DNA from 2 places in the Rhodoligotrophos defluvii genome. Region 1 is predicted to be linked to the other one. Evidence: predicted binding sites of a transcription regulator. Region 1 holds the regulator's gene; the other holds the start of a gene.
What was found. The regulator HrcA, encoded in region 1, represses chaperone genes, less so after heat shock. The targets are predictions, from matches to a motif close to GTTAGCACTCNCNNNNNGNGAGTGCTAAC.
Positions count from the first base shown of each region.

Region 2: groES (co-chaperone GroES) is a predicted target of HrcA. The motif match lies at 2,597-2,625, and genes of this name have one in related genera.

Region 1 is NZ_SZZM01000001.1:975,925-980,413, forward strand. Features, by position in the region: gene dnaK (molecular chaperone DnaK) at 1-562, opposite strand, end outside; gene grpE (nucleotide exchange factor GrpE) at 770-1,390, opposite strand; gene hrcA (heat-inducible transcriptional repressor HrcA) at 1,471-2,532, opposite strand; gene E4P09_RS04670 (TM2 domain-containing protein) at 2,673-2,966, opposite strand; gene E4P09_RS04675 (B12-binding domain-containing radical SAM protein) at 3,014-4,489, opposite strand, start outside.
Region 2 is NZ_SZZM01000002.1:934,464-938,952, forward strand. Features, by position in the region: gene E4P09_RS13495 (TIGR01459 family HAD-type hydrolase) at 1-31, opposite strand, end outside; gene aptA (omega-aminotransferase AptA) at 102-1,451, opposite strand; gene E4P09_RS13505 (peptidoglycan-binding protein) at 1,645-2,433, shown strand; gene groES (co-chaperone GroES) at 2,726-3,016, shown strand; gene groL (chaperonin GroEL) at 3,081-4,489, shown strand, end outside.

The DNA.
Region 1 (4,489 bases):
CACCGCTCTGCTTCTTGTCCAGGCCATAGGCCAGGGCAGCCGCCGTCGGCTCGTTGATGATGCGCAGCACCTCGAGCCCGGCGATCTTGCCGGCATCCTTAGTGGCCTGGCGCTGACTGTCATTGAAATAGGCGGGAACGGTGATCACCGCCTGCTCGACCTTCTCGCCCAGATGGCGCTCGGCGGTTTCCTTCATCTTCTGAAGGACGTAAGCCGAGATCTGCGAGGGGGCATATTTCTTGCCGCGGGCCTCGACCCAGGCATCGCCATTGTCGGCCTTTACGATATGATAAGGTACGAGGCCCTTGGCCTTCTCTACCTCTGCATCCCCGAATCGGCGGCCAATCAGGCGCTTGATCGCGAAGAACGTGTTTTCAGGGTTGGTCACCGCCTGGCGCTTCGCCGGCTGCCCGACGAGGACTTCCCCATCATCGGCGAAAGCCACGATCGACGGCGTGGTGCGCGCACCTTCTGCATTCTCGATGACCCGTGGTGACTGACCTTCCATGATGGCCACGCAGGAATTCGTCGTGCCGAGGTCAATACCAATCACTTTAGCCATTCTTTCTACCTCCTTTGCGGCAGGCCGGCTCTGAGGCCTTCTGGCAAGCACCTGTTAATCCGGAGAAGTTGCTGGCTCGCGGATCGCCGGCCTCCTCCAACTCGAACGCGAAATGTTTCGACCTGGAAGCTGGCGTGTATATATGCGCCTCATTCCGGGGCTGCAAGGCGCAGAGCCCTCCAGAAAATGCTGGTTCGGGGGCGGGCATCATGCGGATGCCTGGGGCTTGGGCCCGCCCTTCGAAACACCGACGAGAGCCGGGCGCAAAACCCGGTCGCCGATGCGATAGCCCGTCTGCATCACCTGCACGACCATGCCGGCGGGCTGGCTCTCGTCCTCGACCTCGAACATGGCCTGGTGGAAGTTCGGGTCGAAGCGCTCGCCCAACGGGTCGAAACGGCGGATGCCATGGCGTTCGAAGACGTTGAGCATCTCGCGCTCGGTCATCTCCACGCCCACGACGAGGTTCTTCACCGGCTCGTCCAGTGACGGATCGTCTTTATCCGGGGCGGACGCGAGCGCCCGGCCGAAATTGTCGATGACGTTCAGGAGATCGCGGGCGAAGGATGTATTGGCATATTGCACGGCCTCCGCCTTCTCGCGGTCCGTGCGGCGCCGCAGGTTCTCCTGGTCGGCTATGGCACGGAGGAGCTTGTCCTTCAGGCTGTCGTTCTCGGCCTGGAGGGCTTGGATCGCGGCCGCCATGGTCTCGGGACTGAGCTCTTCGGATTGCGCTTCGGGGGCTTCGGCAGCCTGGGCGGAGGCATCGACCGTGGGCTGATCGTTCTGCTCGTCTGGCGAGGGAGTGGTCTTTGTGTTTGCAGTCATCATCGATCCTTCACGCTCAGCTTCGGCAGGGCCAGGCCTCTGCCGATGCCTGTCCGATATCGACCGTCAAACGCGAAAAATCAAGACAACAGCCGGCTTACCACCTTCGCGGTGTAGTCCACCATGGGGATGATGCGGGCATAATTGAGGCGCGTGGGCCCGATCACGCCGAGCACACCCACCACCCGCTCCTCCGCATCGCGATAGGGCGCGATGATGATGGACGAGCCCGAAAGCGAGAACAGCTTGTTCTCGGAGCCGATAAAGATGCGCACCCCTTCACCTTCTTCCGCCAGGCCGAGCAGGCGGATCAAGTCGCGCTTGGTCTCGAGGTCATCGAGCAGGCTTCGGATGCGCTCCAGATCCTGCAAGGTATCCTTGTCATCGAGCAGGTTGGCCCGCCCACGCACGATCAGCGTCTTTTCTTCCTCGGGGTCGTCGTTGCTCCAGCTCGCGATCCCTTGCTCGACCACCGTCGCGGTGAGCTCGTCGATTTCCTCGCGCAGCCGCTGCACCTCGGTCTTCATCGACTTCTGCATCTCCGCGAGCGTCTTGCCGATGAAACGGGTGCTGAGATAGTTCGTGGCGGACATCAGCACCGATGGAGGCAGGCCAGCCGGAATGGTCATGACGCGGTTCTCGACCGTGCCGTCCTCGCCCACCAGGATCACCAGGGCGCGCTGGGTATCGAGCTTGACGAACTCAATATGCTTGAGCCGCATGTTGATCTTGGGCGCCAGCAGCACCCCGGCGCATTGGCTCAAGCCCGACAGCATATTGGTTGCCGCGGTCAGCACCTCGTCGATCCGCTGGCGATTGTGGCTCGCCACCCGCTGCTCGATCTGGGTGCGCTCCTCCTCATTGATGTTGCCGACCTCCAGCAGGGCGTCGACGAAAAAGCGCAGACCCAGCTCGGTGGGCATGCGGCCGGCGCTGGTGTGAGGGGAGCTGATCAGGCCGATCGCCTCCAGGTCCGACATGACATTGCGGACAGAGGCCGGCGACAGGTTGATCGGCAGCATCTGGGAAATCGTGCGAGATCCCACCGGTTCACCGGTGGACAGATAGGTTTCGACCAGCTGCCGGAAAATTTCGCGGGAACGCTTATCGAGATCAGCCAATCCCAAAAGGCGGTGGTCCATCTTCCATCGGCCCTGTTGGCCGCTCAGCATTTCGTTGCAATGCCCCAAGCGTCATACCAATTTAGGTATCCCACGCCGGCGCGTCAACGCCACGAAAGCCCTTTGGTTCCGGAGGAAATAACCTCAGGTTGTGACAAGCTTTAGGATGCAGCGATGCTGACCTGTCCTGCCAGGCGGCGGCGAAGTTCCTCCTGCTTCTCGCGGATCATGCCGGGAATGAGGAAGGCATCGATCAGCCACCAGACGAAGCCGATGACCACGAAGTAGCTGAGGATCTGCAGGATCGCGGTGCCGGGCCGGCCAAGATAGAACCGGTGCCCTGAGACGAACCACAGGAAGAACCACAGTACATAAGCGGCAACGATGCTCGGCCCCTCATTGGCGACGCGCGTCTCAATGAGGATCTGACGCTCGGTGCTGTTGGTGATGCTCATCAAACCAAACCTCTTAACAACAACGGCTCAAATATAGTGATTGCAATTCACGCTGCCATGCGCTTGCTCGGACCTTTGATCTGGGCCGAGTAGAAGGAGGCATTCTGCTCGCCTTCTAGCGCCTCGCGGGTGAAGCTGATCAGGTGGTGGGCCACGAAAGCCATGCCGAAGACCACATCCACTTGTCCGCGCTTCAGGGCGTGCCAGGCCGCGCGCCAAAACGCGCCGCGATATTTGGGACGGATGCCGAGGTGAAGCAAGGTGCCCCAGGCCATATAGAGCCCGCGCACGAGGTTGGCCACGGAAAGCTTGCCCCGGGCCGGCGTCTTGATTCGGTGGACATAGGTCGCATCCACCTGATGCTTGAAGCGGCTGAACAGCCGCTCGGGCGTATAGGCGTAATCAATGCAGCGCCGCCAGGACTGGACCACCTCATGATACGGGCGCAGGAAGCGAACATTCGATTCGAGGCTGGTGTCATGCACCAGCCGGCCCTCGCGCTCCAGCCGGTCCCATAACGGCGTCTTGGGCAGGGCCTGCAGCAAGTTGATGGTCAAGACCGGTACGTTCGAGGCATCGATAAAGTCTGTGAGCGCCCGCTCGGTCTCGTCCGTGTCGGTGTCGAGCCCGAGTATGATGCCGGACGTGATCTCGAGGCCATAGGAATTGATGATCCTGATCGCCTCATACATGGGCACCGCGTTGTTGTGATCCTTGCGGATGCCCTTGAGCGCCGCCACCTCCGGCGTCTCGATGCCGACGAACACGGTGATGAAGCCGGCCTCGCGCATCATCGCGAGGATCTCCGGCTGCTTGGCGATGTTGAGGGTTGCCTCGCAGGCGAAGTTCAGGGGATAGCCGTGCTTCTTCTGCCAGGCGACGAGATGCGGCAGCATCTCCTTGGTGGCCTTGCGATTGCCGATGAAATTGTCGTCGACGAAATAGACGGTGGCGGGCCGGAACCGCTGGGCCAGCATCTTGTCCAGCTCGGCGGTGAGTTGCTCCGGCGTCTTGAGCCGCGGCTGCCGACCATAGAGCGCCGGGATGTCGCAAAACTCGCAGCGATAGGGGCAGCCGCTCGAGAATTGCAGGCTGCCGATGAGATAGCGGCCGAGATTGATACGGTCATAGGCCGGTATTGGAAAATCGTGCAGCGCGCGTCGCTCGGCGGTCTCGAGCCGCACCTGCTCGGCAGGCCGCGCCGCGCTTTCATCGAGCAGCGCGATCAGCCGGTCGGTCGCATCGCCCAGCTCACCCACATGGAGATAATCGAAGTCCGGGTACATCTCCGGTGCTCCGGATACCGAGGGGCCGCCGAGCACCGCGACTTTTCCGTATTCATGAGCGCGCCGGCCGATGTCCCTGATCTGGGCGGCCTGAATATGCATGCCGCTGACGAAAACGGCATCCGCCCAGGAGAAATCTTCAGGCGTCGCGGGCGCGATGTTTTCGTCGACGAAGCGCACCTCCCACGTGTCCGGCAGATAGGCGGCGATGACGAGAAGGCCTTGCGGCGGCATGAA
Region 2 (4,489 bases), on a different contig from region 1:
GAGGCGAGATGCCGTCGAGAATAGCGGCCATTCGTTAATCCGGGAGTGACGGCCCAACCCGCCGCGGCGCGCCCGCTTGCGGGAAGGGTCCAAGGCCAAGTTCAGTCCAGCGACTTCAACAGCTTTGCCAGCTTGTCGAAAATTTGGCTGATCTGCGCTTCGGTGATGATCAGCGGCGGCGACAGCGCGATCGTGTCGGCCGTGATGCGGATCATCATGTCCTGTTCGTGGAAGGCACGGTTCATGGCCTGGTAGCCGCGCTTGCCGATGCCGTCCTTGTGGGGCTCGAGGTCGATCCCGGCGACAAGCCCTATGGTGCGGATATCGGTCACGTGGGGCAAGCCCTTCAGGCCGTGCGCGGCATCCGCCCAGGCGGTTTCGAGCGAGCGGGCGCGCTCGAACAGACCCTCGTCGCGATAGACGTCGAGGCTGGCGAGGGCGGCCGCGGCGGCCACAGGGTGGCCCGTATAGGTATAGCCGTGGAACAGCTCTATCGCGTTCTCCGGACCGGTCATGAAGGCCTCATAGACGTGGTCGCGCACGATGGCGCCGCCCATGGGGATAGCACCCGAGGTGACGCCCTTGGCGAAGGTGATGATGTCGGGCACCACGCCATAGCGTTCCGCCGCGAAGGCATAGCCGAGACGGCCGAAGCCCGTGATCACCTCGTCGAAGATCAACAGGATGCCGTGCTTGTCGCAGATCTCGCGCAGGCGCTGGAGATAGCCCTGGGGCGGCGGCAGCACGCCGGTCGAGCCGGCCATGGGCTCCACGATGACCGCGGCAACGGTCGAGGCATCATGTAGCGCGACGATGCGTTCGAGGTCGTCGGCGAGATGGGCGCCCCAAGCGGGCTCGCCCCGGGAATAGGCCTGCTCTGCGCGATTGTAGGTGTGCGGGAGATGGTCGACGCCGGAGAGCAGCGAGCCGAAGAACTTGCGGTTGTTGACGATGCCGCCGACGCTGATGCCGCCGAAGCCGACGCCGTGGTAGCCGCGCTCCCGGCCGATCAGCCGCGTCCGCTGCCCCTGGCCGCGCACATTGTGGTAGGCGAGCGCGATCTTGAGGGCGGTATCGGCGGCCTCGGAACCCGAGTTGCAGAAGAACACATAGTTGAGGTCGCCCGGCGCGAGGGTGGCGATCCGCGAGGCGGCCTCGAAGGCCTTCGGGTGACCAAACTGGAAGTTGGGGGCATAGTCGAGTTCGGCGGCCTGCCGCTGGATCGCCTCCACGATGGGAGTGCGGCAATGGCCGGCGTTGGAGCACCACAGCCCTGCGGTGCCGTCCATGATCGCACGGCCGTCGGTTGAGTAGTAGAACATGTCCTTGGCGCGCGAGATCATCCGCGGGCTCTGCTTGAACGCGCGATTGCTGGTGAAGGGCATCCAATAGGACTGCAGGTTATTCGGCGTGGGCTCCCAAGCCGCATTCACCGCATAGGCTTCGGACATGATTATTCTCCAGTGTCGGATATTGGCGCTGCGCAAGCTGCGGCGCCGAACCCTGATTATCCTATCAGAGGACAAGTCGACAGGGCAAATCGCACGAAGCTCGGACCGCCCCTGCAGATCCGCGTTTTGGCCGCAGAGCCGCCCATCCCCCTGAATATCAAGAGCGCATTTGATTGTTCAGTAGGAGATCGGGATGGTTTCTCTCACATTGGATCAACTCAAGACCATCGCACCGCGCGGCAAGGACGCGGTCCTGGAGGCCGTGGTCGACGTCTTGCGCGACAAGGGTGACGCGTATGGTGTTACCACGCCTCTGAGAATTGCGCATTTCCTGGCGCAGGCGGCGCATGAGTCAGACGGGTTCAAGGCGACGGAAGAGTATGCTTCGGGCAGTGCCTATGAAGGGCGGCTGGACCTTGGCAATACCGAGCCCGGCGACGGGGTGGCCTTCAAGGGGCGCGGCATCTTCATGCTCACTGGCCGCAACAACTATGCGCGGTTTGGCGAGAAGATCGGAGAGGACCTCGTAGGCCATCCGCAGAAGGCGGCGGAGCCGGCAATCTCGGTGAAGATCGCGCTCGAATACTGGAAGGATCGGGACCTGAACGGCCTTGCGGATCAGAACGACTTCATCGGCATCACCCGCAAAATCAACGGCGGCGTCAATGGCTTTGCCAATCGGAAATACTATTTCGAGAAGGCCGGCGAGGCCTTGGGCGGACTTGACGACCAGGTTGCCCAGGTGAAGGATCTCTGGGGTCCTGGCGAACGCGGGGACCATATCGTTCAGCTGCAGACGGAGCTCAACAAGATCAACGAGACGGCGGAGGTCAAGCTCGACGTCGACGGCAAGTTCGGCCGCGCGACCCTTGCCGCGATCCGGGAATTCGAGCACTCGCACAATCTGCCCGTCGACGGTATTGCTGATCCGGACATGCGGGCGGAGCTGCACAAGGCCTATAGCGATTTTACCTTCGCGTGACCTGATCACCTCTGCAGACTTGTGCCGGTAAGCCCAGTCTTGACGTTCAGAGGGGCTTACCGGATCTTGCATATGGCAGCCGATCGGGGGCATGGCTCACCGCTGGCCATCCATCCCACCTTCCTCTTGACTCCGTGGGCGTGGTGCACCTATCTAGCCTGCCATTAGCACTCGACCTGTAAGAGTGCCAACCCAAGACCATCAACAGGACGCTGGCAGGCTCTGCGGTGATGGTTGCAGATCCGCGAATTCGTGCCCCGTCAGGGGTCAGCAAGTCAGGGAGCTTCGGACTATGTCTTTCCGCCCATTGCATGATCGCGTCGTCGTGCGGCGCATCGAAGAGGTCGCCAAAACGCCCGGCGGCATCATCATTCCTGACACGGCGCAGGAGAAGCCGCAGCAGGGCGAAGTCATCGCGGTCGGCCCTGGCGCCCGCGGCGAAGACGGCAAGGTCACCCCGCTTGACGTGAAGACCGGCGACAAGGTGCTGTTCGGCAAGTGGTCGGGCACCGAGGTCAAGATCGACGGACAAGAGCTGCTGATCATGAAGGAAAGCGACATCATGGGCGTGATCGAGGGCTGAGCCCGCACGCTTACGATGGATTCCGGCGCGACATCGCGTCTTGGCAAATTGACAAGAGGTTCACATGGCAGCGAAAGACGTGCGTTTTTCCACTGACGCCCGCGAGCGGATGATCCGCGGCGTCGACACCCTGGCCAATGCGGTCAAGGTGACCTTGGGGCCGAAAGGCCGCAACGTGGTGCTCGACAAGTCGTTTGGCGCGCCGCGCGTCACCAAGGACGGCGTGACGGTGGCCAAGGAGATCGAACTTGAGGACAAGTTCGAGAACATGGGCGCCCAGATGGTGCGCGAGGTCGCATCCAAGACCAACGATCTCGCGGGTGACGGCACGACGACCGCAACCGTGCTGGCCCAAGCCATCGTGCGGGAAGGCGCCAAGGCGGTGGCCGCCGGCATGAACCCGATGGACTTGAAGCGCGGCATCGACCTCGCCGTGGCCGCAGCAATCGAGGATCTGAAGGCCCGCTCGCGCAAGGTTTCCTCCTCCAACGAGATCAGCCAGGTCGGCACGATTTCCGCCAATGGCGACAGGACCATCGGCGATATGATCGCGGAGGCGATGCAGAAGGTCGGCAATGACGGCGTGATCACCGTCGAAGAGGCCAAGACCGCCGATACCGAGCTCGACGTGGTCGAGGGCATGCAGTTCGATCGCGGCTATCTCTCGCCCTATTTCGTCACCAATGCCGAGAAGATGGTGGCGGAGCTCGAGGATCCCTACATCCTCCTGCACGAGAAGAAGCTGTCCAACCTGCAGTCCATGCTGCCGGTACTCGAGCAGGTGGTGCAGACGGGCAAGCCGCTGCTCATCATCTCCGAGGACGTCGAGGGTGAGGCCCTGGCGACGCTGGTGGTGAACAAGCTGCGTGGCGGCCTCAAGGTGGCCGCGGTGAAGGCTCCGGGCTTCGGCGACCGGCGCAAGGCGATGCTGGAGGATATGGCTATCCTCACCGCCGGCCAGGTCATCTCCGAAGATCTCGGCATCAAGCTGGAGAACGTGACCATCGATATGCTGGGCCGGGCCAAGCGGGTGCGCATCGGCAAGGACGAGACCACGATCGTCGATGGCGCCGGCCAGCGCTCGGACATCGAGGCTCGCTGCGGCCAGATCCGCCAGCAGATCGAGGAGACCACCTCCGACTATGACCGCGAGAAGCTGCAGGAGCGGCTGGCGAAGCTCGCCGGCGGTGTTGCGGTGATCCGCGTCGGCGGCGCGACCGAGGTCGAGGTGAAGGAGAAGAAGGACCGCGTCGACGACGCGCTCAACGCCACCCGCGCGGCGGTTGAGGAAGGCATCGTTCCCGGTGGCGGCGTGGCCCTGCTGCGGGCGAAGACCGCGGTCGGCAAGCTCACCAGCGACAACCCGGATGTGCGGGCGGGCATCAACATCGTCGCCAAGGCGCTGGAAGCCCCGATTCGTCAGATCGCCGACAATGCCGGCGCCGAGGGTTCGGTCGTGGTCGGCAAGGTGCT